DNA from 3 places in the Bacillus sp. GW823-FHT06B01 genome. Region 1 is predicted to be linked to each of the others. Evidence: predicted binding sites of a transcription regulator. Region 1 holds the regulator's gene; each other region holds the start of a gene.

Region 1 (10,094 bases):
AGTAAAGAAGAGGCAATTTGAACAGTTATTCTATTGGAACATAACTGGTACATATGGATCTAAATTATCTTTGCGCTATTCCTTATGGGATCGCGATCCAACGAATGATTTACGGGTTGTTCAATTTTGTTTAGCGGTTCCAGAAGAACAATACGTTCAAAATGGTTTAGATCGAGCACTAATTCGAAGAGCAACAAAAAAATTCTTACCTGATAAAGTAAGGTTGAACCAGCTCACTAGAGGTGTTCAAGGTTCTGATGGTGTTTACCGTATGGCACATCAATGGAGTGAATTTATTGAAGAGCTTGAGCAGCTTAGTAAGGATCCTGTAATTTCAGAATTTTTGGATATAGAGGTTATTAGAACTGCGATTTCTAAGATTAAAGAAGAACCTCATCCAGAATATGCATTTGATTTAGATTTTCGAATTTTAATGCGTAGTTTAATAGTGTATCGATTTATGAAAAAAATTATTTGAAGGGAGGTGACATAATGAAAAAAGATTGGACAATTCCTACATTGGAAGTACTTGATATCAATATGACAATGGCTGGACCGGGTATTAAAATACCTGATGGTGTTCAACCGGATGAGGACGAAATGGTTCACCATAGCTAATTTATCAATTAGGATGCACATTGTTATCCCCTTATACAGTAAAAGTATAAGGGGTTTTTATAAAAATTTTGAAAGCAATTTGGAGTGAGAGAGTTGATGGAAAATACAAATAAAAATGTATATAAAGTTTTTGGGTTAAGAGTGTTGAGTGAAATGAAATTGCCGGAATTACCTCAAATCAATGAACAAGAAGAGAATGTAGAAATTGTAATTCGATTAACTAATTTATCTCAGAAGTGGAGTGAACTTGCTAGCGCAAAACAAAACTTTGTAGTTGATAAAAACGTAGTTATGATTTGTATACCTGATACTGCTATATTTTCTATACAAGGAGGAAAGCAAATATTTGTTTCACCAATGAAGGACGCTTGTGAAGATAAGATTCGTCTTTATATACTTGGAACTTGTATGGGTGCCTTACTAATCCAAAGGGGAATATTACCATTACATGGTAGTGCAATAAATATTGATGGGAAAGTTTATGCCTTTGTAGGTGATTCAGGAGCAGGTAAATCAACTCTTGCAGCGGCTTTTTTAAGTAAAGGATACAAAATTTTGAGTGATGATGTAATTGCTGTGACAGTTTCGTCAGATAAGACTCCAATTGTGATTCCATCTTATCCGCAACAAAAATTATGGGCGGAGAGTTTGAATGCTTTTGGAATGGGAACGGCAAGTTATAATCCATTGTTTGAGCGAGAAACAAAGTATGCTGTGCCTGTACAATCTCATTTTTTCTCTGAACCATTACCTCTTGCTGGTGTTATTGAGTTAACGAAAACAGAGGATGAGAGTGTTGAGTTGATTCGAATTGAAGGACTTGAACGATTGCGTACATTGTTCTTTCACACATTTCGTAAGTTGTTAATTACGCAATTAAAATTGACAGAGTGGCATTTCACTACTTCTACAAATGTGATAAACAAGGTAGATATGTTTCATTTGAAACGTCCAAATAATAGGTTTACAGCGCATGAACTTGTATCAATTATATTAAAAACTATACACGGAGGAGGAGTAATAGATGATGTATACAGAGAGAATTTCTCTAGAGTGTCAGATTGTGCAAAGTGAAGAGAATATTGTGAGTGATATGGATGGGGAAAAAGTAATGCTAAATGTTCAAAAAGGGAAATATTATAATTTGGGAGAAACAGGGGGAGAAGTTTGGGAACTAATAAAAACTCCAATTATGGTTACTGAACTCGTCAGTACATTGTTGTCAAAGTACAACATTGAACGGGGCGATTGTGAAGAGCAAGTTCTTTCCTTTTTAGAGTGTTTGTTTCAAGAAGATTTAATTCAAATAAAAGATCAATCTAATAGATAAATTCGTAATTTCAAGAGAACTGTTAGGAAGGGATTAATGAATATTGTGAAAAGGTTAAGGGTATTTTTATCGCTGAGCATGGAAACAAAGCTTTTATTTTTAGAGGCTTTTATTTTTTTAGGGTGGGCGCGTGTACTAAAAAGTATTACCTTTTCCAAAGTTGCACCTTCTTTAGGGGATTACATGAACGAAACATCAGTTGCCCAAATTCAGCCACATGGGGATACACTAAAGAAGGTGTCTGAAGCTATTTCTATTATGAGTCGTTATACTTTTTGGGAAAGTCAGTGTCTTGTTAAAGCTATAGCTGGGATGAAAATGCTCGAAAAACGTCACATTGAGAGTACTCTTTATTTAGGAACTGCTAAGGATAGTCATGGGGATTTAATTGCGCATGCATGGTTACGGAGCGGTTCTTTTTATGTTACTGGATCAGAAGGAATGAAGAAATTTACTGTCGTTGGATCATTTGCAAAGAGGCTAAGTGAGGACATTATTAAAGGAGAATAAAATGGAGAAAGATTTTGGTCTTAATGTAGAGTTCATGTCTAAGGAATTGAAACTTCTTTTTGCAATTTTGAAGTTACAAGATGACGAAACAGTGCAAACTTACAGTAATGAATGGTTTTCCGATATTGATTGGGAGGTATTTCTTGAGCAAGCTGTGCATCATCGCGTTTATCCGGTGATATATCAAAAACTTAAACAGGTGGATGAGGAACTAATTCCTTCACATATTGTACAAACCTTGAATAGAAAATATAAAAAAAATACATTTCAAATGCTTTATTTAAGTGCTGAAATGGAACGAATAAATAAACTATGTAATGAAAATGAGATTCGTATGATTTTTCTAAAAGGACCTGTACTATCTCAGGACTTATATGGGGATATTTCTTTACGAACATCCTGTGATTTGGACGTTCTAATTCCGATGCAAAATTTAGAAAAAGTAGAAATGCTACTTTTAGAGCAGGGGTATGTAAAAGACGACTATATTCAAACGATATTAAATGATTGGAAATGGAGGCATCATCATATAACATTTTTTCATCCAATAAAGCGGATCAAAGTTGAAATTCATTGGAGGTTAAACCCCGGACCGGGTAAGGAACCTGGGTTTGAAGAGCTTTGGGGGAGAAAGAGAAAAAGTACCCTTACGAGTAATTCTGTATATATGTTAGGAAAGGAAGATTTATTTTTATTTTTGGTATCTCATGGTGCTAGACATGGTTGGTCCAGATTACGCTGGTTAGTAGATATAAAAAAAATTGTCGATCAAGAACTTAATTGGAGTGAGATCCATAAGTTAATGAGAAAATATCAAATGCTTCATTTAGGAGGACAAGCATTAATTTTAGCAGCTCAATTGCTAGGTGTACGACTAGATGAAAGGATGATGGAATTAGTAGCGAAAAAACATTCAAAGCAGTTAGCTCAAGAGGCGCTGTTTTATTTCAAGCAAATGATAAACTTGCATACCGATCCTGTCCCTGAAGAAGTATTTATCTATCATAGTCGATATTTATTTTCACTAATGTCTAATCAGCAAAAAATTTTATATATTATGAGCCAACTATATCCTTATCCAATTGATGCAAAAACATTACCGTTACCTAAATTTCTTCATTTTTTATATTTTCCTCTACGTCCGTTTTTATGTCTTTGGAGGAAAACAAAGAAGCTGGCTTTGTTATAGGGGGAACATCGATGAATCATATTATATATTTTATGAAGAAACTATACTCTTCGGCGGGAAACATACTGTATGTGAATTTATTTGGTATGGTTTTAATAAGTTTACTTGAAGGGATAGGTATTATTTTATTAATTCCTATGATAAGTATGACTGGAATAATTAATATAGGCGAGGAGACTACTTTTATTGCACCTGTCTCTAGGTTTTTGCAGGATTTTCCTAAAACAGCAAGTCTAGTTTCTATTTTAGGTATATATATACTAATAGTGTTAGGTCAAAATTTACTACAAAGAAATATAACGCTAAGGGATGCGAGAACGCAACAAGCTTTTATAAGAGAATTAAGACTAGAAACATATAGTATGATTTTAAAAGCAAAGTGGAGTTTTTTTTTAGAGAAAAGGAAAACAAATCTAATAAATATATTAACTACAGAATTAGCTCGTGTAAGTTATGGGGTTAATTTAATTTTACAATTGTTAGCTGCTATTCTGTTTACATTTATACAGGTGGGGATTGCGTTTTTATTATCTCCTCAAATAACTATATTTGTTTTGGTCTTTGGTTTATTATTCTTGGTAGCTTCTCGTGTTTTTATAAAAAAAGCACGAATACTAGGCGGTAAGACCTCAGAATTGGCAAAAGACTATCTTTCTGGTATAACAGATCATTTTAATGGAATTAAAGATATAAAGAGTAATACTTTGGAAGCATCACGTTTAGATTGGTTACAATCTATAACAAAAAAGATGAGTAATGAGCAAATGGAGTATATGAGAATAAGATCGAACTCTCAATTGTTTTATAAAGTTTCAATGGCTATATTAATTGCATTTTTTTTATTATTATCAGTAAGTATGTTTCAAGCGCAACCCACCCAATTACTATTAATCATCCTCATTTTCTCCAGACTATGGCCAAGATTCATGACGATTCAATCAAATTTAGAACAACTGGCTGCAAGTATTCCTGCTTTTAAGTCATTATGGGAGTTGCAAGAGGAATGTAAGGAAGCGATTGAAATGCAGGATATACATCAACAAAAACATATAGAGCCGATTCGTATAAAACAAGGTATGGAGTGTAAGGATGTTTACTTTCGTTATAATAAGCAAGAATCTTTATACGCACTTCAAAATATTAATGTGCAAATTCCAATAAACAGTATGACGGCCATTGTGGGGCATTCTGGTGCAGGCAAAAGTACATTAATTGATGTATTAATGGGATTAATCCAGCCAGAAAAAGGTCAAGTGTTAATAGATGGTACGCCCCTTACAACTGATAATTTATTGTCATTAAGGCGGGCTATTAGTTATGTACCACAAGATCCTTTCTTATTTAATGCAAGCATAAGAGAAAATTTATTGATGATTGAGCCAAATGCAAGTGAAGAACAAATTTGGTCTGCATTAAATTTTGCGGCCGCCGCTGAATTTGTACAAACGCTTCCTAAAGGGCTTGATACACTGATTGGGGATCGAGGAGTAAGGCTTTCAGGTGGTGAACGTCAACGACTTGTACTAGCGCGGGCTATTTTAAGAAAACCGTCGATTTTAGTATTAGATGAGGCTACGAGTGCATTAGATACTGAAAATGAAGTGAAAATCCAATCAGCAATAGAAAGGTTGAAAGGAACAATGACAATTATTGTGATTGCGCATCGTTTATCTACTATACGCAATGCAGATCAAGTTATTGTCTTAGGAAAAGGTGAAATTGTCCAAAAAGGTGAATTTAATCAATTGGCTAAAGAGAGAAAAGGTGTATTTCGAAGTTTGTTAGGGTCACAAATGGAAGTTGGTTCTTAGAGAGGAAAGAGTGAATGAATTTTTGTATTCATACAGTTCGAATCGAATAAAAGCCTGAGTGATGGCCAGTTATAACAGGGCATTATTCAGGCTTTTATTTGTACGTTTTCTAAATTTAGGGAGTAAATATAAATGAGTACCTTGCAATGAATAATACTAAGTGGTATATTATGGATATAATGGGTACCGTGTATTGAATAGTACTGAAATGAGAAAGGGGGATTGACCTTGAACGTTCAGTTTAAAAAAGGCGTGTTAGAACTGTGTGTTTTAGCACTTGTGAAACGTAAAGATTGTTACGGCTATGAACTTGTTCAGCAAATCTCAAATAAATTTTTAATATCGGAAGGGTCAGTGTATCCTTTATTACGTCGTTTAACGAAAGAAGGATATTTTCAAACGTATTTAAAAGAATCTACAGAGGGACCGCCTCGTAAATATTATCAACTAACTGAGCAAGGGGAAACGCAACTGAATTTGTTAGTAACGGAGTGGCGTGATTTTGCAAAAGGCGTACAAGAAATTATTGAAGGAGTGGAATGGGATGAGTAAAGAACAGTTTCTTAAAGAATTATCAAGTCATCTTAGAAAGTTACCGGAAGAAGAGAGGAAAGATATTTTATTTGATTATGAAGAGCATTTTCAGTTTGGAATAGAAGAAGGAAAAACTGAATCGGAAATAATAAAGGGCCTTGGCTCTCCGAAAGTAATTGCAAAAGACTTACTTGCTTTGTATCGCTTTGACGAAATGAAAAAGGACCCATCAACTACCAATATAACAAGGGCTGTTATGGCAGCGATTGGACTTAGTTTGTTTAATTTTATTATTGTGTTAGGCCCGTTAGTTGCAATTATTGCTTTTATATTTTCCTTCTGGCTCGGTGGAATTGCTAGTGTAGTGACACCATTTTTCGTTATTGGAAAAGTATTTATGGGTACTTTTATATGGTTGGATTTATTCGTTAGTATAACGTTTGTTGGGGTAGGTTTGTTGTTATGTATTATCGCTTATTATAGTACGAATTGGTTTAAAAAGTTATGCGTACGTTATGTACTATGGAACTTCAAAATGATAAAAGGGGAGTAGATGATGAAGAAAATATTGTTAGTAGCTATCGCTTGTATCATTATTGGAGTAATAGGGATTTCACAAACATATGAAAAAGCCGTGCAAACTGCAGAAGAAGGAAATAAAGAAGACGTAATTAAAAACGAAACACTAAAAAATATAGAAGTTAAGTTAGATGCTGGGGATATTGTTGTCCAAAAATCTCCCGACTCTTCTTTTTATGTAAAGCAATCAGGAGATGTACGTAAACACGAGGTTCGTATTGCTGAAGATGGTGACACATTAAAAATTATTGGGGAAAGAGAAAAAGGTGCTTCATTTGATTTTTCTTTTTACGATTTTAGATTTCAAACGTCTACAATAACTCTCCTTGTGCCTGAACGTTCATACCAAGAGATAAAAATAAATTCATCAGCTGGACAAATAGAAATAAGTGATGTGAAAAGTGACTGTGTAAGTGTTGGGACACTCGCTGGAGAAGTAGATTTGAAAAATGTCACAGCAAAAAGTGTGGAAGGATCTTCAAAAGCTGGTGAGGTGAGCTTTAAGAAGGTAATAGGAAAAGTAACTGTGAAGTCGGCTAGCGGGGAAGTGCATATTATGGATCATGATCCTAAATATGATGTAGAGGCAAGTTCAACCGCTGGGGATGTAGATATTACTTTATTAGAAAAACCACAAGATGCAGTTATAACGGGGCAAAGTGCTGCTGGCGAAGTAATGATTTTTAATGAAGAAAATAAAAATATAACAATTGGCAATGGTAGTAAAAAGATTAGTGGTAAAACAGCTGCTGGCGATGTGACGATTGAAACTCGTTCATAAGAAATAAAATGTATGGAAATCTATCAAAATACAAAAAAAGAAGATAATTACCGTATATAAATAAGGTAATTATCTTCTTTTATTATTCTTAATGTAAATCACGATATACGCCAATTACTTTTCCGATAACTGACACTTGTTTTAAAATGATAGGTTCTAATGAAGAGTTTTCCGGTTGTAGACGGAAATGGTCTTTTTCTTTATAGAAACGTTTAACAGTTGCTTCGTTATCTTCTGTTAAAGCGACTACAATTTCACCGTTGTATGCAGACTGTTGTTGGCGAACAACAACTAAATCCCCATCGAAAATACCAGCTTCAATCATACTATCTCCGGAAATACGTAACATAAATACTTGGTCTGCTCCAGCGACAATGCTAGCTGGAAGTGGGAAATGATCTTCTACACTTTCAACTGCTGTAATAGGTAATCCAGCAGTAACTTTTCCGATAATTGGAACTTGAATAACAGATTGTGTCTCTGTATCCATTCGGTTGTCACCTAAAATTTCAATTGCTCGTGGTTTTGTTGGATCGCGTCGAATATATCCTTTTTCTTCTAGTCGTGATAAATGTCCGTGCACTGTAGAACTAGAAGCGAGGCCGACTGCTTGACCGATTTCACGTACGGAAGGTGGATATCCTTTTTCTTGTACTTTTAGCTTAATAAAGTCGAGAATGTCTTGCTGGCGTTTCGTTAACTTTTCCATGTTTTCTAACACCTCGTTTTCTTTCATTTTTCTTATTAATAAGTATAACATGCGAAAAAACATTCTACAAACATAAGTTCGAACGAAAGACGAATTTATGATACACTATAAGGAAAATATAGTGAGAAAGAAGGGTTCAAAATGAATGCAATTATTTATGCACGTGTGAGCACAACAAAAGAAGAACAGGAAACATCATTATTGCGTCAAAAAGATGAATTATTGCATTTAGCTGAGCGCTATCAAATGAATGTTGTAAAGGTGATTGAGGAGCAGGCTAGTGGTTATACAATTGAACGTGATGGCATATTAGAAGTGCTAGATACAATTCGCGATGAACAAGTTGATGTACTTCTCATACAAGATGAAACGCGGCTTGGTAGAGGGAATGCAAAGATTGCATTAATGCACTGTTTACATAAAGAGGGAATAAAAGTATATACGCATACGCATAATGGAGAATTAGAACTCTCTGACTCTGATTCGATGGTACTAGATATAATTGGGATTGTTGAAGAGTATCAAAGAAAGATTCATAATTTGAAAATTAAACGTGGTATGCAACGTGCAGTAGAAAAAGGTTATCGTCCAGAAAATAATTTGAAGAATCGTCATTTAAGCGTAGGACGAGAGAAGAAAGAAGTGCCGATTGAGGAAATTGTACGTTTGCGCAAGAGTGAACTTACTTTCGAAGAAATTGCGGCAACGCTTCGCGGCTTTGGTCATAATGTTTCAAAAGCGACTGTACATCGTAGATATGTAGAATATACAAAGCAATTGCTTGATAAAGAGGACTAACTATTGTATGATAATAATCAGTTTTGAGTAAAAGGGGGATTCGAGATGCAAAGTCACGAACTCATTGAACGCATTAACTTCTTAGCGAAAAAAGCAAAAGCTGAAGGCTTAACTGAAGAAGAACAACGTGAGCGCCAATCGCTACGTGAACAATATTTAAAAGGATTTCGTCAAAATATGTTAAACGAACTTAAAGGAATTAAAGTTGTTAACGAAGAAGGTACTGATGTTACACCGGCGAAATTAAAGGCTTTAAAAAAGCAAGATAATGCAAAATTAAACTAAAAGATGGGCGAAGCCCATCTTTTTTATTTATTATATCGGTTATTTAATAACTTTCCAGTTATTGTTGACTGATGCCTCTATCTTTTTGTGCTTCAATATATAGTTAGCGATAAGTTCAGACATATCTGTTGGTATGTCTTTTATTACGGGCTTATTTTGAAACATAAAGAAGTTTCCTCCGCCGCTTGCGCGATAATTATTCATAACGACGTCATATTCTTCATTCATATGAAGAGGAGCGCCTTTATACTGTAAAGATTCTACTCTCTCGCCAATAGGTTTGGAAATGTTTAATACGTACGAAATCCCTTCCCACATATCGTAATTATAGTGTTGTGGCTTCGGTTCTATGAAGGTAGGGTTTACAATGATAGTTCCATCTGCATGTAATGTGAAATAAGAAGCAGAAAGTTCAAGGGCGTTTTTTATATCTGCTCCAGTTATTCTAATTACTTTTAATGTATTTGGATAAATATAATTAGAAACGATGTCACGCATTGTTACATGACCAGGGAAACCTGGAGATGTATTATGGAATAAGCTTGTACAAGAAATAGAAACATTAGCTATATCCATCTGTATCTTATTTATGAATTCAATAAAAGGATGGTCTTGCAAACGAGTTTGCATAGCGTCTGAAATTTGCATATCCCCATAGATTAGTCCAATAGGTTGATCGAGCCAATTTTGTGTTTTCTCTTCATAATCGGTAACCAAGGAAAGCATATGTTGGTCCGCCACAATTCCTCGCACGGGCAATAATTGTGAATAACTCTCTTTTTTTACCCATTTTTGTTCTGTTTTCTCGAATGTTACTGTTATTTTTCCGACGGAGTGTCCATTGCATCCAGTCTGTAAAACTGTTACACCATTTATTACGGTGTGAGCGATTTCCCGGTGTTGATGGCCTGTTAGTAAAATATCTATGCCTTCAATTTCATAGCACATTG
Region 2 (10,094 bases), on a different contig from region 1:
AAAAGAAAAAGCTATTTTTAGGAACAATTATTTCATGCGTAGTATTGGCATTATCGGCATGTGGTTCCTCAGACAATGTAGTAACATCAAAAGTAGGAAATGTTACAGAGAAAGAGTTAAGTAAAGAATTAAGACAAAAATATGGGGAAAGTACTTTATACCAAATGGTGTTAAGTAAGGCGTTGCTAGATAAATATAAAGTTTCAGATGAGGAAGCAAAAAAACAAGTAGAAGAAGCAAAAGATAAAATGGGTGACAACTTCAAATCGACTTTAGAGCAAGTTGGATTGAAAAATGAAGATGAATTAAAAGAAAAAATGAAGCCAGAAATCGCATTTGAGAAAGCGATTAAAGCGACTGTCACAGAAAAAGATGTAAAAGATAACTATAAACCAGAAATGAAGGTAAGTCACATTTTAGTGAAAGATGAAAAGACTGCTAAAGAAGTGAAAGAGAAAGTAAATAATGGAGAAGATTTTGCAGCTTTAGCGAAGCAATACTCAGAGGATACTGGTTCAAAAGAACAAGGCGGAGAAATAGCTGGTTTTGCTCCAGGGCAAACGGTGAAAGAATTTGAAGAAGCTGCATATAAATTAGATGCAGGACAAATAAGTGATCCGGTAAAAACAACTTACGGTTACCATATTATTAAAGTGACAGATAAAAAAGAATTGAAGCCATTTGATGAAGTGAAAGATAATATTCGTAAAGATTTAGAACAGCAAAGACTACAAGACACGACAGGTAAATGGAAGCAACAAGTAGTCAATGATTTATTGAAAGATGCTGATATTAAGGTGAATAATAAAGAATTTAAAAATACATTTGAATTTCTAGAAAAGAAATAATGATTGTAATTAGAAAAGGGAACCTATATAGGTTCCCTTTTCTAGTTAGTGTGTGTGTTATAAATAGATAGTAAGACAATATAATATTACATTTAAATATTAAGAATTACAATGGGAATTTATGTATTTTTTTAAAATTGGAATGATCAATGCTTCATAGAATGTTGATATTATAATGTTTCGTTTGCTTAATTTCATTCCACTATTTGCATGTAGTCTGATTGGCGCGGGCCAATTAAAACCTGAAGTGATTTAAGTTTTTCTTTATTGAAGTGGATAAACATAATTTGCAGAATGAAACATACAATAGTATTGAAAAAATATTGATGTTAAATGAAGTGAAAAGCAGAGCATTCTACTAAAAAAGGATGTTCTTTTTAGTATGAAATTTTTAGAATAAAGAAAGAATGCTTTTAAACGAATTACTTAATAGATAAATATATTATGTAGGAGGAGAAAATATGAAAGTAATTTTTCAGAGAGAAGGCGGAGGGAAGGTTTTTGAATCGCATGATGAAGATATAAGTAACTTATTAGCTATTTTAAAAGAAACGAAAGGGATCAAGATTGGGATGGTTGAGTATGAAGTATTAAAATACGAATTAGAGTATTTTCGTAACCCAAAAAAAGCAGTAACAGAGAGGGAGTTACATATAATAGTACAACCAAAATATATGTAATAATAAGGGGCAATTATTTATAAATAGTTTTATACATTATGTACGAAAAGAGAGTGTTTAAATTGCTCTCTTTTCATAAAAATTCATAAGGAATGAATTGTGGTTCGTTATAAATCCCTTAAATTTTGTGAGTTCGTTCTTTATAATATATGCTTTCATTTATAGTTGGCTAATAAACTTGAAAAATTAAAACTTTTTAGTTTATGCAGGGATTTTATATTCGAGTAGATAAATGTTCATATAAAGTATTTTGTATACGAATATTGGAGGAGTAAAAATGAGTTTAGCAAGTTATATAGGGTGCAATGTATAAATTCCGTTAACGGATCCAGATTCTAATGATGCAATTGTTTTTGGATCGTACTTTTTAGATGAGAGTATGCTTGAAATTGTACAAGAGTTTCAATTTCAAACAAGTTACACGTATGAAGTTTCAACGAGCTGGGGCATTGAACTTGTTGAGTGGCAAAGTGAAAAGGAGAAGAAAGAAGCTAAAAAAAGCTATTAGCTTTATGCTCGATTATGGAAAGTTATTTAAATGAGGGGACTATTTTGAATTATTCAGTTGTTGGGTTGGTGATGAAGATCAGGAACGAGTGGGAGAATTAAAATTAAAAATAAATCATTTTAATATAGATGAGATTTGTATTCCGGAAAGAACGATTGTCAGGATAGAAAAGTAAATATAGAAATATACGTTATTAGAAAAAGCGACTTCACTTTGTATGAAGTCGCTTTTTCTGTTGATATGTGAACGGCCTATTATATAAGAAGTGAAAAGCTCACTTGATGAAGAAAAAATAAATGATGGATAAAAATATAATATAAATCATTCCAAAAGAACGTAGGTTCGTGTATAATTAGAACGAACGTTCTTGTATGTGTAGATAGTATACGAATAAGAAATAAAGTGAAACTTTAATTAGTTGGGTGTTCATCGTCCGTTATTTATTAGCTTTCACCAATTAAGCGTTTACGGGCAGTTGATTTTTGTCTTACCTTCTCGCATATAGCGGATTTTGAGGTAGGAGCTTCACTACCTGTTAATGCCGGATAAATATGAGCCTAGCATTATGAAAGAATAATTGAGTACCATTATGTGTGAAATTGAATGGATAAATGATCAAGGAGATAAAGAAATGAATGATGTAAAGGTGCAGAAAATAGAAAGAGAATGGGTTCCATTTACAGTAATGTCCGAACAGTTGTTAAGTTTGCGAAAGGTTATTGGAGAGAAGTTTAAAGTACAAAAACCGCTCTTAACAAACGAAGCAAAAGAGAGAATTTTTGATAAATTATTAACGGCATTATTGTCTGAGAAAGAAATATTGGTGACATATTTTGAAGATGGTTACATCCTTACAAGTTATATGACAGTAGTGCATATAAACCCGCTAAAGCGCATTGTAATATGTACGGACGCATTTTATAAAACTTACGTATTTAATACTACAGATATTATTGAAATAACGTAAAGGAAGCTGAAATTTAAATTTTAGCTTTTTATTTTTGTTAAATGAGGAACAGAAAAAATGAAACGAAAAAGCAGCTAGCTTCATACTAGCTGCTAAGCCCCAGGGAAAGGGAGAAAAAGATAGGGTACTCCAAAAATCAATAATAGCTGTGTAACAGCCTGATTATAGTATAGACAAATTTATTATTCCTAAACAGTACGATGAAAAAATAGGACTAAGCTGTACCTACTTGGTTTTGATCTGCAAGGTCAGAATCAAACGTATTAGTCGCGCTCACGCCATTAAAAGTATTGACAACAAAACCAACGTTTGAAGCACCAGATCCATTATAAGCCTTCGTATTTTCTTTCGGAGAAACGTTGTAGAAATCGCCTAAGTTAAATGAACCGTTACTATTTTGTACAACTAAATTCCCTACAACTGAGGGCATAGTTTTCACCCGCTTTACAATCATTTGTTAACACTACTATATGGTCTTATAGTCCAAATGGTTCATGTAACAAAAATTGTGGAATAGTAAAACGTTTGAAGTGTAGCTTAATCCTACAATAAAAGTATGTTAAAATTAATGTAAGGTCGATTAATTTTAAAAAACAATTGTATAATTAATATATGCGAAATCAAAGGAGGCAAAATGTAATGAATAATGTTATAAAAAAAGTAGATTTAACAGATGCAAAATCAAGTAATCTTGTTGCACTTATTTATAGCAATGAAGTTATTTTGGTTGAAGAAGCATTTTGTCCAAATGAAATAAAATTAAAGTTAAATGAAATTGCAATTTTATCGGCTATTAAAACAGCACATATAATGAAAGTAACCATCAGAAAAGAACTGGAAGCAATTTTTCATGACACTGGTGTCTTATTTGTGAAGCATAGTGTTGATTATGGTAACAGTCAATCTATCACTATGCATTTTGAACAATTCAAAAAGTTGCAAAATGAGATTGAGAATTTAAATAAAAGTATGTAATAAGAATAGATGAAGAAGCATTCATAGAGGTGAACTGTTCTATGTTGAAAAAATGGTTTGAAATTTTTGGGGATGAATCCCGCTGTAAACATAAATATAGTTTTATTAAGATGCAGGATAATGAAGATTTTAAAACTGGTAAGTTAGGTGTAGCTTATATGTATCGATGTGAGAAGTGCGGGAAAGAGAAGCTGAAATATAAAAGCAATAACGAAATAAATAATGATTTTTTTGATATATAAGCAAGAGTAACTGTTATGGTTACTCTTTTTGCTTACATAAAAACTCCTACTAAAGTATGAAATGAGTTGATACTTTAGTAAATGGCTGAATGAAAAGGGAGAGTGTAAAATTTTATAAAGGAGGAGAGGTACATGCAACGAAACGAAACTGGAAAAATTGTAATGATTACAGGAGTGACGCAAGGATTAGGTCGTGCAATGGTTGATCGATTTCATGAATTGGGATGGAATATATATGGCTGTGGACGTTCCAAAGATAAAATTGAAGAATTGAAAAAATATTACGGTAATATACATGATTTTCAAATAATCGATGTTTCAGACTCCCAGCAAGTAAGTAGTTGGGCAAATTATATACTTCATAGAAATAGAGCACCAGATTTGTTAATAAATAATGCGTCGATTGTTAATAAAAATGGGCCACTGTGGAAAGTAACCGCTCAAGAATTCGAAAATATAATGAATGTAAACGTAAATGGTGTAGTAAATGTAATTAGGGCATTTGTCCCAGCGATGGTAGCTAGGAAAGAAGGAATGATTATTAATATGAGTTCTAGTTGGGGCAGAGAGGGAGAAGCTGAGCTTGCGCCATATTGTGCCTCAAAGTTTGCAATTGAAGGTATCACGAAATCTATGGCACTTGAATTACCCTCTGGTATGGCTGTTGTTGCTTTAGATCCGGGCGGAAGTATCAGGACCTCAATGCTGTATTCATGTGCACCACAGTATGTAAATGAATCACCCACACCTGAAATGTGGTCACATCATGCGATTCAATATATATTAAATATAACAATAGATAAAAATGGAGCTTCATTGACATGCCCAGAATGTATGTAAATATATTTTGAATTGTATACCTATCTTTTAATTAGCATATTTTCAGTGATATACGCTTTGTCTAAAAAAAGTACCTTAAAGGTGCTTTTTTGTATGATTAACACATTTTAGAATTCACAAAATTACATATAGAAAATAAATATGAAATAAAGGATGTCATTTGTGTATGGCGAAAAAAGCACTAGAAAATTTCTAAATAGGTGATAAAAATGAATCCAAGCGGTTTAAAAGTGACAGGAGCATGGTTTCAAGTAGGAGGAAATCTTACTGCGGCTATTGGGACGACAAGAGGATTTATTGGAGAAGAGAAAGTTGAATCAGATCTTGTAATTGTAGGAAGCTCATTACAAGCCCTCGGTTATATATTACAAATAATAGCGAGTAATGATACCGGAGATGAAGCTGAAAGAGAAAATCAAAATATGTGTTTGGAGAATAAAAGTGAAATGCTCGATAAAATGGGCATTGAATTATTAGCATTAGGGAATATGTCAAATGTAATAGGAACATATTTTAATATAAATAAACAATTGAAAGAGAATGATTATCTCATAATTGTCGGGAACAGTTTACAATCGATTGGAGCTTTTTTAGGAGTAGAAGCAGCTTTGCTTCAGATGAAAGCAATACAGAGAATTATAATACTAGGTAATTCTTTGCAAAGTTTAGGTGCTGGACTTCAAGCGTATCAAGGTATTATTAATGTATCAAAGAACGAAATAGAAAATGAAGGCAGTATGGTTGATAAAAAGAATGAGAAGATAATAGCACTCATTGGTATTTGGATACAAGCAATAGGAACTATTATTTCTGCAATTGGATTAACTATAATAGAGGAAGAAGAAAAATTAGAAAAAATAAATATATGAAAATACACATTTGATAAAGGAAGGGGGATTTCAATTTTACATACGTGGTAAGATTGAAGTAGTAGGTTTTTAGGCATTTGAATAGAATATATAAGAGTAGAAAAGTTTTTCATGCTTAATTGGAATGTATGAAATATAAAAATAATTGGTTTTGTGAGCGTATGAAAAGAAGAGCGATAAAAAATACAAAACAAGGAGTTTTCAAGAGATGATGTATTTATTGGCAATTCTACTACCACCAGTAGCCGTATTATTTTGTGGAAAACCATTTCAAGCAATAATTAACTTCCTATTAACATTAATATTTTGGGTTCCAGGAGTTATACATGCGATATTAGTTGTACATGATAAAAAAGCAGACCGGAGATTAAAAAAACAAATTCGAGCATATGATGAAATGAATAAGAGGGATAGAAGGTAGCTAAGTCGTGAAATGATTGTAAAAAGAAAGGGGGACTACCTCCTTTCTTTTTTTCATTCTGTTTAAGTTTAAATTTTAGTATAGCGGTAAGAATTTTTAATATAAGTATTGTGATAATTAGTTTTAGACTGTGCGCTTAATAAACCGGTGTAAATGTTTTCAGGCACGTTAAAGAAATCATACATTCCATTCTTTAATTGAATGCGTAAAATCATAGAAAAAGGATTATAGCCAACAGCAACAATATTTTTGGAACTCACGGGAGATAGCTTCATCATTATGCAACTCCTCACTTTTCATTTTTAATAATTTCTTGTAGATGTTGAGGTTGTAGTGTTGAAATCCTTATAATTAAAGAGATATTATACTTATATGCAATATATTAAATGTTCGTTATACGTAATGATAAGGAAGTTCACACGAAGTACATATCGTTGTGCTATTTTTATTTCACCTTTGATTTATAAATAAGAAAATATTGACCATTTGAAAAAAAGGTATATTATTTATACGAGGTATGAAAAATTCACTTTTTACATTCTATGCTTCAAGGGGCAGCATTATTAGGAAAAATAGAAGTGAAAATAGTTTGTATAAGAAGAATTTTAAAATTTATAATCTGTGAATTAGGAAAATATTGAATGCTCCAGGTCAATATACTTTCTTAATTAAATTCAGTTTAGAAAGTGACCTCAATATTTTTAAGTAAATCAACGGGAGAATTGAAAGGCAGGAGAAAGTAACATGTCAGAAAATTATCGTTCTCGAGAGGAGCGACGACAAGTTAAAAAGAAAAAACAGCCAGCTTCTAAAACACAAAAACCAAAAGGTAAAACATCGTTCTTTCGTAAGTTTTTGATTACTTGTTTATTACTTGGTATTGTTGGTTTAGTGGCGGGGGTTGCTACCTTCTTCGTAATGATTAAGGATGCACCAAAACTTGAGAAAGCAAAACTTGTTAATCCGTTATCCTCAAAAATTTATGATAAAAATGGCGATTTGGTATATGAATACGGGAAAGAAAAACGGACGAATGTTACGTATGATCAAATTCCTAAATTAGTAGAAAATGCATTTTTAGCAACTGAAGATGCACGTTTTTATGAGCATAGTGGAGTAGACTTTAAAGGTACTGCCCGTGCTGTCTTGGTGAGTCTTAAAGGAGATTACGGTTCACAAGGTGGAAGTACAATAACGCAACAAGTTATTAAAAACTATTTCTTATCGATGGAAAAAACATCAAAACGTAAAGTTCAGGAAATATATTTAGCGTATAAGCTAGAACAACAATATTCAAAACATGAAATTTTAGAAATGTATTTAAATAAAATTAATTTAGGAAACCGTTCATATGGAATCGCAACAGCAGCACAAAACTACTATGGTAAAGAATTGAAAGATTTAACATTACCAGAAGTTGCGATGCTTGCAGGTTTACCGAAAGCACCAAATAACTATGATCCATCGAAACCAGAAAATGTTCAAAGGGCAACAGAAAGAAGAAATGTTGTACTAAAATTAATGAACCGACATGGTTATATTACAAAGGCAGAAATGGAAGAAGCATCAAAAGTACCAGTGGATAAAAATATTAAGAGTGCAGCTGAGCTACAAGCAATGCCATATCCTGCATTTATGGATGCAGTTGTGAAAGAAGTAGAAAAAGAATTGCCCGATGCTAATATTGGCTCAGATGGTTTAGAAATTCATACAACTTTGGATCCAAAAGCACAGAAATTAGCTGATAATATTTTAAATACAAATATTATTAATTATCCAAATGATAAATTCCAAGGTGCTTTCACATTTATGGATACGAAAACAGGTGAGGTTCGTGCTATAGGTAGTGGACGCGGTGAAAATAAAGCAGTATTTAAAGGGCATAATATGGCAATTGAATTAGATCGTGCAGCTGGTTCGACGATGAAGCCAATCTTTGATTACGGTCCTGCAATTGAATACTTAAAATGGGCTACGTATCATCAAATTGATGATTCTCCATTTAAATATTCAACTGGACAAGAACTTCGAAATGCGGACAGAAGTCATTTAGGCCCAATTACTATGCGTGAAGCATTAAAAATGTCACGTAACGTTCCAGCAGTTAAAACTGCAAAAGAAGTAGGAGTTAATAAATCAAAGGAATTCTCTGAGAAATTAGGTATTACATTTGATAAAGCGCCAGAAGAATCTACAGCTATTGGTACAAACGAAGTATCACCAACTGAAATGGCGGGTGCTTATGCGACATTTGGTAATGGTGGAAAATATGCAAAACCGCATTTTGTTAAGAAAGTAGTTTATCCAGACGGCAAATCACAAAGTTTTGAGCAAAAACCAAAACAAGTTATAGCTGACTCTACAGCATATATGATTACTGATATGCTTCGTTCAGTAGTAACATCAGGTACTGGTACAGCAGCAAATATAAGTTCTTTAGATGTAGCTGGTAAAACAGGCACAACAAACTATGCTTCAAAACAATTAGCTCAATATAACATTCCAGAAAGTGCGACTCGTGATAGTTGGTTTGCAGGTTATACGCCGCAATATACGATGGCAGTATGGACTGGGTATATGAAAGATGGTAAAGACGAGTATATTAGTAGTAAAAATACGAAAATCGCACAGTTGATCTTTAAAGAAATGATGAGCGAGATGGCTACAGATAAATCAAGATTTAAAATGCCAAGTAGTGTAATTCAAGAAGGTAGTGAGCTGCGTATAAAAGGGGAAAAACGTGATTCTTCTCCAAATACGAGCGTACCGGATACAACGGAACAACCAAAACAAGATCAACAGCAAAAAACTGAAGAAGAGAAAAAGCAAGAAGAATTAAAGAAACAAGAAGAACTTAAAAAACAAGAAGAACAAAAGCAACAAGAGGAACTGAAGAAGCAAGAAGAACAAAAGAAACTAGAAGAGCAAAAGAAACAAGAAGAAAAGAAACAAAATGAACAAAATAATGGAAATGGCCAAGGAACGACACCTCCAGCAAATAACGGAGGAGGCCAAGGAAATACAACACCACCAGCGAATAATGGAGGAGGCCAAGGAAATACGACACCACCAGCGAATAACGGAGGAGGTCAAGGAAATACAACACCACCAGCGACCACACAACCAGATACTGGCGGGAATGCAGGAGAAGCCCCTGTCAATAATGGACAATAAGAGAAGTTAATAAAAAGTACAAAAAAGCACTTAAGATTTGTGAAAATTACAATCTTAAGTGCTTTTTTATCGTTTAAATTAAAATATTGATTATTGATTTCCTATAGAAAATTCTATAGTAAGCAGTTTATAGGTTTTTAGGATTAAATAGTTGTTATGTGAAATTACTACATAATTTTCTATTTGAAGTATTATTTTCGTTAAAATGCAGCAGCTATGCAATGATGAATTTAAATGTTAAAAGTACCGTAGAAATTTTGAAAATAAATTGATGGAAAATGATAAAAGACTTGAGCCTGAGGCAATGGAGTATAACTGGGGTTGTAGAAGGTAGTACTACTTGGATGTGCGCCATGATGCCAAAATGAGGGAGTAACTTGACCGGGAATTTGATAGTGTTGCCAAGTTGCAGGGAGTTCAATTCCTGCATCGGAACTAGCTGTATGAACGGCTGGAACGTGTATCCCAGGAGTCGAAGGAACGACGGCTGTTACTCTTGAAGACACCCACATAACATAATCACTCCTAAGTTGTGATAATAAAGTAGTATATTCTTTTCACGCGTATAAA
Region 3 (10,094 bases), on a different contig from region 1:
AAGTCACCTTCTTGTGCTTTTCTTTTCATATATGTACATAATGCTTCTAATCGTAGTAACACTATTCCTAAGTAATCTTCGTCCATACTTTTACCGTAGGACTGGACAAACAATTTCACTCTTTCTTTCATACGGCTAGCATGTTGTGCCGATTCATAATGAACTGCCTCACCCGATTCTGTATAATACACTCTACTTAAAGGTACACAAGTATAAAGCGTATAAGCGATATCCCAAATTCTCGGACCAGGAGCAGCAACATCGAAATCAATAATACCTACTGGTTTCTCGTCATGAAAAATAATGTTATATATAGCAAAATCGTTATGGCAAATAACCTCAATGTTATTTGGAGTAAGATCCATCGGTTGCCATTCATCTGATAAGGGAAAGTCACTTACCGCATCATGATAAAGGCGGAGCATCTTTGCTATTTCCTTTAAAACATCATTAGATCGCATATATTCTTTTAACGGATAATTCCCAGCGTCTCCTTCAATAAAGGATAAAATCTCTCTATCTTTTTCATCTACATCTAAAAACTTTGGAGCATGATGAAACCCTTTGTTTTCTAAGTGTTGTAATAATGTATGAATTTTTGCACTACCTGGCTTTAATTCTCGCCGAACAGTATTTTCAGAACGATACACATTTGATACATTTCCCCCTGTAAGCTTTTCTTCGTTGGTGTAGTTTGACATATAATCCCCTCCAATATAACGACTGTACGATTATATTGTAACACTTCAGAACAAGGGATGTAATCGTATTCAAATGATGTTTGTGTTCACTTCATAGTGAAATCCGCACATACTAAAATCAATTATTTACGAATGTACAATCAATTTAATTTGTCAGTTATTTTCAAAAAAGATTGTACATTTCATTTTAAGTATGCTATGATGAAGTCAGTTGAATAGTTAAATTAAGCAATCCATATATTATCAAGTGCCGAAAAACGAACGAGAAAAAGTATGTGAGAACTAGTTTATGTTTCGTGTTTGATAATGTGTGGATTCTTTTTTTATACAGGAAGACTAAAATAAATTGTGTTTTCTTTAGGAGGAAATAATTATGGCAGTAACAGGACAAGTAAAATGGTTTAACAACGAAAAAGGATTCGGTTTCATCGAAGTTCCAGGCGAAAACGATGTATTCGTACATTTCTCTGCAATCGAAACTGAAGGTTTCAAATCTCTAGAAGAAGGTCAAAAAGTTAGCTTCGAAATCGAAGATGGTAACCGTGGACCTCAAGCTAAAAACGTAATCAAACTATAATTTTATAGTTTATTATGGAAAAAAGGGATGGCTGCTGCCATCCCTTTTTTTGTTGTAATATACGATGGAAAAGTATACAAATGAAGTAATACTCGATGTTCGTAGTGGGAATAAAGTAGACCTACACAATACGATTGAAGAAATCTCATTCGCTCGTTTTAGATGAAGAAAAAATAGTCGTTTTTTTTGAAGATGAAGAAGAATAAAAGGCTTTCCGAAATGGAAGGCCTTTTACTCTTCTTTTTCAACCTTTTTCTTCGCGCGTTTCTTACATTCAGGGCATTTCGATTTACGAAAAGGCTTTGCAAAAAATAGTAGAATGAAAAATAAGCCGAATATAATGCTAGCTGAGTTTTTCACGATCACAATGCTACTGTTTTTCATTTGAATCGTTGGTTGCATTTCTTTTTCTTCCATAGTGGACCTCCATTTATTGGATTTTCCTTTTAATTATAGCAAAGTTAATTGTCGTGATGATGAAAAATGAAGAAGCAGTTGTAAATATTTATAGGTAGTATATATGCATTTGTATAGGTTTTAAATTATGGAATCACTATATAATTATTTTATAATTTGGAAGATGTTTGATAAATGATAAAGTATTGTAAAAAAGCGGAATCTGTAAACCTATTCCTTTTCGTAGATGCTAAAATTATATATGCAGCTGCTAATATAAATGGAAAAAAAGGAGACAGTAGAATATGGAAAGTAAAGTAGAACGTTATGTTGAAAACTATGTGGTAAATAAAAATACAATGGCCTTACTTCCTGTTATTCTAAGTGAAAAGAAAATTGTTACACGAGTTGTTGAGAGGGAAGATTCCTTTTTCGTATTTCAAAAGCCTCTAGATATTATAGAAAGAAGTTGCCGCAAGCATGGCTCTAGTTTCTTAGGCAGAAAAGAAGGAACGAAAGAGTTAACTCATATTACACATAAAGCACCGATTGCGATTAGTCCGGCAGATCAACTTTATTTTTTTCCTACTTATTCTTACTCTAGAAAAGAATGCTCTTGGTTGTCTCAGTTTTATATTGAAAGTAATAAAGAGTTAAAAGATGGAAATGTTATTGTTAGATTTATAAATGGCTTTGCTGTGAAATTAGAAATATCAAAAAGTAGTTTTGAAAATCAACAAAATCGTACAGCGAAATTGCGTACTGAATATGAAGATCGTAGAAAAAAACAAGGAAACCCTTGTTTTAAAGAGATTGATCAAAGGGATGAATCGACATTAAGACCGGCTTATGAGAGAGTGTATGTTGTTAGAGAAGAAGATGTGTAAAAAAGGATTTTAGAAGTAGTTTAAAAAATAGTATTGAGTCTTTTAATATATGCGTCTTTCCGAAAAATACATTTCGGAAAGACGCATATATTTTTCGGGAGAATATATATATTTTTATAATATAATATTAAAAGAGATTATATCGATTTCAAATTATAGAATTAAAAAATAGAAAGTGGGTATTAAATATGAAAAAAGCAGCAAGTGCAGCGGGACCAGAAGCTAAACAAGCGTTGCTAGATTTCTTTGCTTTAGGAAGTATTTATTCTGCTTGTTTTGAATAATGATATAGGAGTGAAATATGACTATCATCAGTACGATTTTCTTCTTTAGTTTTTCAGTGTTTTTTGTAATTCGTTATTTAAAATTAAAAAAGATATACGATTTATTAATGATATTTGTAGGTTTGTATGCAGGGCTTATAAATATGAAATTAATGAGTTTAAGTACAACGGTATCATATGTTTTAGATGCCATAGTTATTGTTCTAGTAATTATTTCTGTAATTCTTTTTCTTAAGGATAAAAAGAATAATTAAACGTTATTTATTAAAATTAAATTGAAATTCAAAAAGGACTACTTCAAAATTATAATTTTGAAGTAGTCCTTTTTATTATTTTTGCTTACTAAATTATAAAACTACTAGTTCTTTAATAATTGGAGAGAATACAAAATTAAAGTGTAAGGTTTGTTTTTCATATTATTTTAATTAATTAAAAGGTAGGTGTATTGTTGATATAAAAACCTCATTATGCGCAACAAAGTTGTTTTTGAAAAATATTGAGTGCCACTATATAGTATTTCTTTCTAAATATTGTCGAATATTGATAGATTATCATAGCATAATAATGAAGGAATTCTAATGGAAGATATGGAAACTTAATAATTACATCTCCATATGTCGTATCTACCATTTCCTCTTTCATATAAGCGATGATACAGTAGAGGTAGTACTTAGAGTAAAGGGGTAAAGTGTAGAATGGATTTTCAGACAATCAAAGAGTATTTTTCACCAGAAAATATGGATCATATTGTTGAAAGCTATAAAGCGTTCGGACCACTTCTTGGTATTGGTTTACCGATGATAGAAGCGTTGATTCCGGCATTGCCACTCATCGTATTTGTACTGGCGAATGCTGTTGCATTTGGATTTTGGCTCGGTTTTCTTTATTCTTGGCTTGGATCAGTAATGGGCGCCTTACTTGTCTTTTTCATTATCCGCCATTTTGGCCGAAGTCGTTTCTTTTCTTTTGTAAATAAGCATGAGAGAGTACGAAAGGCAATGGGGTGGATTGAAAGGAAAGGGTTTGCGCCAATTTTCGTCATATTTTGTTTTCCGTTTACACCGTCTGCGCTTATAAATGTTGTCGCTGGTTTATCTCGCATTAGTGTAAAGCAGTTTGGACTTGCGCTCGCGTTCGGAAAGCTTGTGATGATTTTTATTTTAACGTATATCGGTCATGATTTAATGTCATTTATTCATAATCCGGTGAAATCAGTCATTGTAGCAATTGGTATTTTTATTTTATGGTATGTCGGTAAGAAAATCGAAGTAAAGTTAGAACTACATTAAGAATAGTCTTCTTTGTAAAGGAAAGCTTCATTATTAAAGGATAAGGGGAGAAGCTGATGAAGAAAACTTTGAAAAAAGAAGGCATAGAGTGGATACGAACAATTTTAATTGGTGTATTATTAGCTGTATTTTTTCGAACGTTTTTCTTTTCAACGTACGTTGTAGAGGGGAAGTCAATGATGCCGACATTGCAAGATGGCAATATGCTCGTTGTAAATAAGGTGAGTTATCAAGTAGGGGACTTGAACAGGTTTGATGTTGTTGTGTTTCATGCGAATAAAAAAGAGGACTACGTAAAACGAATTATCGGTCTACCTGGGGATCAAATTGAATATAAGCATGATAAACTGTATATAAACGGACAATTCGTGGATGAACCTTATTTAGAGACGTATAAGAAAGAGACAAATGGACGACAACTAACAGGTGATTTTAAACTAGAAGAGTTAACGAAAGAAAAGTCGGTACCACCTGGATATATTTTTGTAGTAGGCGATAACCGACTCGGAAGCTGGGATAGTAGACACTTTGGATTTGTAAAAGCTGATACAGTTGTCGGTAAAGTTGATTTACGATATTGGCCAATTCAAGAGGTGCAAACGAATTTTTCAAAAGGTTGATATAATAGATAGAAGTATAGAAAAAGGCAAACTACTCTGTTTGTCTTTTTTCGTGTCCTATAATACAATTATAGTAGCAAACTAACGTTCGTTATGTAAGTGAAAGGTGGGGTTACATGTCACTTCGATTTGTGATTGGTAGAGCGGGAAGTGGAAAAAGTACACTTTGTTTACACGAAGTGCAAGAAGAGTTAAAGCAGCGCCCAAGAGGGGAAACAATATTATATCTTGTGCCAGAACAGATGACATTCCAAACACAGCAGGCGTTAATTGATAGTGAGGATGTTAGAGGTTCTATTCGGGCACAAGTTTTTAGTTTTTCACGGTTAGCGTGGAAGGTGCTGCAAGAAGTTGGCGGAGCGAGTCGTCTTCACATTGATGAAGCAGGCGTACATATGTTACTTCGTAAAATTGTAGAGTCTCGTAAAGATGGATTATCGGTGTTCCAAAAAGCAGCGGAGCAAAACGGTTTCTTTGAACATCTTGGTAGTATGATTGCGGAGTTTAAACGTTACAACGTGACGCCATCGAACGTATATGAAATGTGGCAACAATTAGATGCGCATAGTAGCAGTGCAGAACAAAAGCTATTAGCGAATAAAGTGTATGATTTACAACTATTATATGATGATTTTGAACGTGCTTTAATCGGGAAATATTTGGATTCAGAAGACTACCTACAATTGCTAGTCGAAAAGCTTCCACAGTCTGAATATGTAAATGGGGCTGAAATTTATATAGATGGATTTCATTCATTTTCACCGCAAGAACTAGAAATTGTAAGACAGCTTATGATTTGCGGAGCGAGAGTTACGATCACGTTAACGATAGATGAAAAAACGTTAGCGCAGCCAGTAAATGAACTAGATTTATTTTATGAAACGACGTTAACGTATGAAAAAATAATACAAGTAGCACGTGAAGAGAAGATAGAAATTGAAAAAACGATTCCGCTTATGGAACAACCACGTTTTCATTCGCAAGCATTAGCGCATTTAGAAACGCATTATGAAGCACGACCAAATGAAAAGTTTCACGGGGAAGCAAGTGTAACGATTAGTACAGCCGCGAATTTACGAGCTGAAGTAGAAGGTGTTGCTCGTGAAATTCGTAGACTTGTGGCGGACGAAGACTATCGTTACCGAGATATTGCGGTTCTTCTTCGTAATGGGGAAAGTTATTACGATGTGATGCGAACGTTATTTACAGATTATAATATCCCGCACTTCATCGATGAAAAACGCCCGATGTCACATCATCCGCTAGTAGAATGTATTCGTTCTGCACTAGAGATTATTAGTGGGAATTGGCGTTATGATGCAGTGTTTCGCTGCGTGAAAACTGAGCTTTTATATCCATTAGACGTAAGAAAAGAAACGATGCGCGAAGAGATGGATGAGTTTGAAAACTACTGTTTAGCGTACGGTGTACAAGGGAAGAGATGGACTTCTGAAGATCCATGGATGTATCGCCGCTATCGTTCTCTTGACGATACAGACGGGATGATTACAGACAGTGAACGTGAAATGGAAGAGAAAATAAATCGACTGCGCGACGTTGTAAGAACGCCTGTTACTCGTATGCAAAAAAGGCTGAAACGTGCGGGAACAGTGATGCAAATGTGCGAAGCTGTTTACTTATTTTTAGAAGAGCTTGATGTTCCGAAAAAACTAGAAGCATTACGTGTTCGTGCAGAAGAGAGCGGAGATTTCTTATTTGCGACAGATCATGAGCAAGTATGGGAAGAAGTAATGAGTCTTCTTGATACGTTCGTTGAAATGCTTGGCGAAGAGAAAATGTCACTTTCTATGTTCACAGACGTTATGTCGACAGGGCTTGAGGCGCTTCAATTCGCAAACATTCCGCCGTCATTAGACCAAGTGTTAATTGCGAATATTGATCGTTCTAGATTATCAAATGTGAAAGCAACATTTGTCATTGGCGTGAATGAAGGTGTAATTCCAGCAGCACCGATGGATGAAGGGATGCTTTCTGATGAGGAAAGAGAAGTTCTTAGCGTTGCAGGTATCGAATTAGCACCAACGACGAGACAAACCTTATTAGAAGAACAGTTCGTTATGTACCAAATGGTAACGAGAGCAACTGAGAAATTATATATTTCATGCCCGCTTGCAGATGAGGAAGGGAAGACGTTACTTGCGTCTAGCTTTATTAAGAAAATAAAAAGAATGTTCCCTGATGTGAAAGATACATTTATTACAAATGACGTAAATGATTTATCACGTTTAGAACAAATTTCATACGTAGCAACGCCAGAAGTAACGTTGTCATATGTTATGCAGCAACTTCAAACGTGGAAGCGATATGGATTTGAAGGGAATTTAGATTTTTGGTGGGATGTATATAACTTCTACGTAACTTCAGATGAATGGAAACAAAAAAGTAGCCGCGTATTATCAAGTTTATTCTACCGAAATCGTGCGCAAAAGCTAAGTACAGTTGTAAGTAGAGATTTATATGGAGATAAAATAAAAGGAAGCGTATCTCGTATGGAACTATTTAACCGTTGCGCATATGCTCATTTCGCGCAGCACGGTTTATCGTTAAGAGAGCGTGACATTTTCAAATTGGATGCGCCAGATATCGGGGAACTATTCCATGCAGCGCTGAAGAGAATTGCAGACAGGCTATTACGTGAAAACCGTACTTGGGCGGATTTATCAATAAAAGAGTGTGAGCATCTTTCGGCTGTAGTAATAGAAGAGATTGCACCGTTATTACAAAGACAAATTTTATTAAGTTCAAATCGTCATTTCTATTTAAAACAAAAACTACAACAAATCATTTTCCGTACATCGATCATTCTTCGTGAACATGCGAAGTCAAGCGGTTTCGTACCAGTTGATTTAGAAGTGCCATTCGGTATGGGCGGTACAGGATCGCTTCCGCCGATGGAATTCTCATTACCAAATGGTGTGAAGATGGAAGTAGTTGGTCGTATTGACCGTGTTGATAAGGCAGAAGACGAAAACGGTACATTCCTACGTATTATTGACTATAAATCAAGTTCAAAAGCGTTAGACTTAACGGAAGTGTATTACGGATTAGCACTTCAAATGTTAACGTATTTAGATGTTGTTACTTCGAATGCACATACGTGGATGAAAAAGGGAGGTACTGCATCACCGGCTGGTGTACTGTACTTCCATATTCATAACCCGATTGTTGAGATGAAGGGTGACGCATCTGAAGCAGAAATTGAGAAAGAAATTTTAAAGAAATTTAAAATGAAAGGACTTGTACTAGGAGATGCTGATGTTGTTCGTTTAATGGATAACAAACTTTCAACAGGCAGCTCTGATATTATTTCTGCTGGTTTGAAAAAAGATGGCAGTTTTAGTGCGCGTTCGAGTATTGCAAGTGAACAAGAGTTTAACGTACTTCAAAAATACGTACACCATACGTTTGAAAATATCGGAAAAGACATTACAGAAGGCGTTATTGATATTGCTCCTTATAAGAAGGGGAATAAAGCGGCGTGTACGTTCTGTAACTTCAAATCTGTTTGTCAGTTCGATGAATCACTCGAAGATAACCAGTTCCGTACGCTAAAAGATATGAAAGATAACGAAGCGATGGAGAAAATTAGAGAGGAGGTTGGCGGAGAATGATTGAAAATTGGCCTAAAAAACCAGAAGGTAGTCAGTGGACGGATGACCAGTGGAAAGCGGTTGTAGCGAACGGACGTGATATATTAGTCGCGGCAGCAGCTGGATCAGGGAAAACAGCAGTATTAGTTGAACGTATTATTAAAAAGATTATAAATGAAGAAAACCCAGTCGATGTCGACCGCCTGCTCGTTGTAACATTTACGAATGCAGCGGCGCAAGAGATGAAAAACAGAATTGGGGAAGCGTTAGAAAAGGTATTAATTGATGAGCCAGGATCGCAGCACGTAAGAAAGCAGCTTAGCTTATTAAATAAAGCTGCTATTTCGACAATCCATTCATTTTGTTTACAAGTAATTAGAGGATACTATTACATGCTTGATGTGGATCCTCGTTTCCGCATTGCGAATCAAACGGAAAATGAACTGTTAAAAGAAGAAGTATTAGATGACATATTAGAAGAAGAGTACGGAATTGAAGATAATGGTATTTTCTTTGAACTCGTTGATCGTTATACGAGTGACCGTAGTGATGATGACTTACAGCGTATGATTTTAGCGCTTCATACAGAATCAAGAGCGCATCCAAATCCGGAAAAATGGCTCGATAAATTAGTAGAAGCATACGACGTGGAAGGAAAGACAATTGAAGATCTAGTGTACGCTTCTTACTTATTAGAAGATGTGAAATTCCAGCTTGAAACAGCAGAGACACATATTCGTAAAGCGACTGAACTTGCAATGCTTCCTGACGGTCCGACGCCCCGCGTTGAAACACTGCAAGCTGATGTAGTTTTACTTGGAACGTTATCATCAGCTGCTCGTGAATCATGGACAAGTGTGTATGAAGCGATGCAAAATGTATCGTGGCAAACGTTAAAGCGTATTAAGAAAAGTGATTACAACGAGGATGTTGTAAAACAAGTAGACTCTCTTCGTAATAAAGCGAAAGATGAAGTGAAGAAATTACAAGAAGAGTTATTTAGCCGTAGACCTGAAAGTTTCTTACGAGATTTTCAAGATATGCATCCTGTATTAGAAAAACTCGTACAGCTTGTAAAAGTATTTACAGAGCGTTTCCAAGCGATGAAGCGGGATAAAGGAATGGTCGATTTCACAGATTTAGAGCATTTCTGCTTACAAATTTTAAGTGAACAAAGTGAAAATGGTGAAATGAAGCTATCAGCAGTAGCGCTTCAATATCGTAATAAATTTGCTGAAGTACTAGTCGATGAATATCAAGATACGAACTTTGTGCAGGAATCCATTATTAAATTCGTAACGAAAGATTCTGAGAGTGAAGGGAACTTGTTCATGGTAGGTGACGTGAAGCAGTCGATCTATCGTTTCCGACTAGCAGAACCAGGCCTGTTCCTAGGAAAGTATAAACGCTTTACGCAAGAAGGATTAGACGGCGGAATGAAAATCGATTTAGCGAAAAACTTCCGTAGCCGTCATGAAGTGTTAGCAGGTACGAACTTTATTTTCAAACAAATTATGGGCGAAGAAGTCGGAGAAATCGACTATGATGCTGACGCTGAATTAAAGTTAGGTGCTAGCTATCCAGAAGGTGAAGATGTAGCAGCTGAACTACTATGTATTCAGCAAACGGAAGAAGAAGTGCAAGACGGAGAAGAAGGTGCGGAAGTAGAAAAAGCGCAACTTGAAGCTCGCCTTATGGCGCAGCGTATTAAAGCGATGGTTGATTCAGG

What was found. Region 1 encodes LexA, which represses DNA repair genes until DNA is damaged. Its sites were predicted from a motif close to CGAACATATGTTCG; they were not measured.
Region 2: a site for LexA is predicted at 2,368-2,381, ahead of AC1Q8N_RS04825 (YolD-like family protein). Genes of this name have one in related genera too.
Region 3: a site for LexA is predicted at 4,832-4,845, ahead of addB (helicase-exonuclease AddAB subunit AddB). Genes of this name have one in related genera too.

What each region holds. Positions count from the first base shown of each region.
Region 1 is NZ_JBXAHR010000012.1:33,840-43,933, forward strand. Features, by position in the region: gene AC1Q8N_RS28125 (asparagine synthase-related protein) at 1-478, shown strand, start outside; gene AC1Q8N_RS28130 (paeninodin family lasso peptide) at 493-618, shown strand; gene AC1Q8N_RS28135 (aldolase) at 715-1,692, shown strand; gene AC1Q8N_RS28140 (lasso peptide biosynthesis PqqD family chaperone) at 1,643-1,948, shown strand; gene AC1Q8N_RS28145 (lasso peptide biosynthesis B2 protein) at 1,985-2,458, shown strand; gene AC1Q8N_RS28150 (nucleotidyltransferase domain-containing protein) at 2,460-3,647, shown strand; gene AC1Q8N_RS28155 (ABC transporter ATP-binding protein) at 3,659-5,458, shown strand; gene AC1Q8N_RS28160 (PadR family transcriptional regulator) at 5,687-6,010, shown strand; gene AC1Q8N_RS28165 (DUF1700 domain-containing protein) at 6,003-6,545, shown strand; gene AC1Q8N_RS28170 (DUF4097 family beta strand repeat-containing protein) at 6,546-7,352, shown strand; gene lexA (transcriptional repressor LexA) at 7,441-8,061, opposite strand; gene AC1Q8N_RS28180 (YneB family resolvase-like protein) at 8,203-8,859, shown strand; gene AC1Q8N_RS28185 (DUF896 domain-containing protein) at 8,905-9,144, shown strand; gene AC1Q8N_RS28190 (bifunctional metallophosphatase/5'-nucleotidase) at 9,184-10,094, opposite strand, start outside.
Region 2 is NZ_JBXAHR010000001.1:928,120-938,213, reverse strand. Features, by position in the region: gene AC1Q8N_RS04840 (peptidylprolyl isomerase PrsA) at 1-848, shown strand, start outside; gene AC1Q8N_RS04835 (hypothetical protein) at 1,310-1,528, shown strand; gene AC1Q8N_RS04830 (hypothetical protein) at 1,842-2,036, shown strand; gene AC1Q8N_RS04825 (YolD-like family protein) at 2,668-3,003, shown strand; gene gerPF (spore germination protein GerPF) at 3,218-3,433, opposite strand; gene AC1Q8N_RS04815 (hypothetical protein) at 3,643-3,978, shown strand; gene AC1Q8N_RS04810 (hypothetical protein) at 4,020-4,220, shown strand; gene AC1Q8N_RS04805 (SDR family oxidoreductase) at 4,353-5,060, shown strand; gene AC1Q8N_RS04800 (DUF6944 family repetitive protein) at 5,270-5,929, shown strand; gene AC1Q8N_RS04795 (YqaE/Pmp3 family membrane protein) at 6,138-6,350, shown strand; gene AC1Q8N_RS04790 (KTSC domain-containing protein) at 6,419-6,628, opposite strand; gene AC1Q8N_RS04785 (transglycosylase domain-containing protein) at 7,095-9,524, shown strand; gene AC1Q8N_RS04780 (hypothetical protein) at 9,755-10,036, opposite strand.
Region 3 is NZ_JBXAHR010000003.1:366,690-376,783, forward strand. Features, by position in the region: gene AC1Q8N_RS15055 (phosphotransferase) at 1-701, opposite strand, end outside; gene cspA (RNA chaperone/antiterminator CspA) at 1,075-1,278, shown strand; gene AC1Q8N_RS15065 (hypothetical protein) at 1,510-1,695, opposite strand; gene AC1Q8N_RS15070 (competence protein ComK) at 1,980-2,561, shown strand; gene AC1Q8N_RS15075 (TVP38/TMEM64 family protein) at 3,541-4,134, shown strand; gene lepB (signal peptidase I) at 4,191-4,754, shown strand; gene addB (helicase-exonuclease AddAB subunit AddB) at 4,871-8,386, shown strand; gene addA (helicase-exonuclease AddAB subunit AddA) at 8,383-10,094, shown strand, end outside.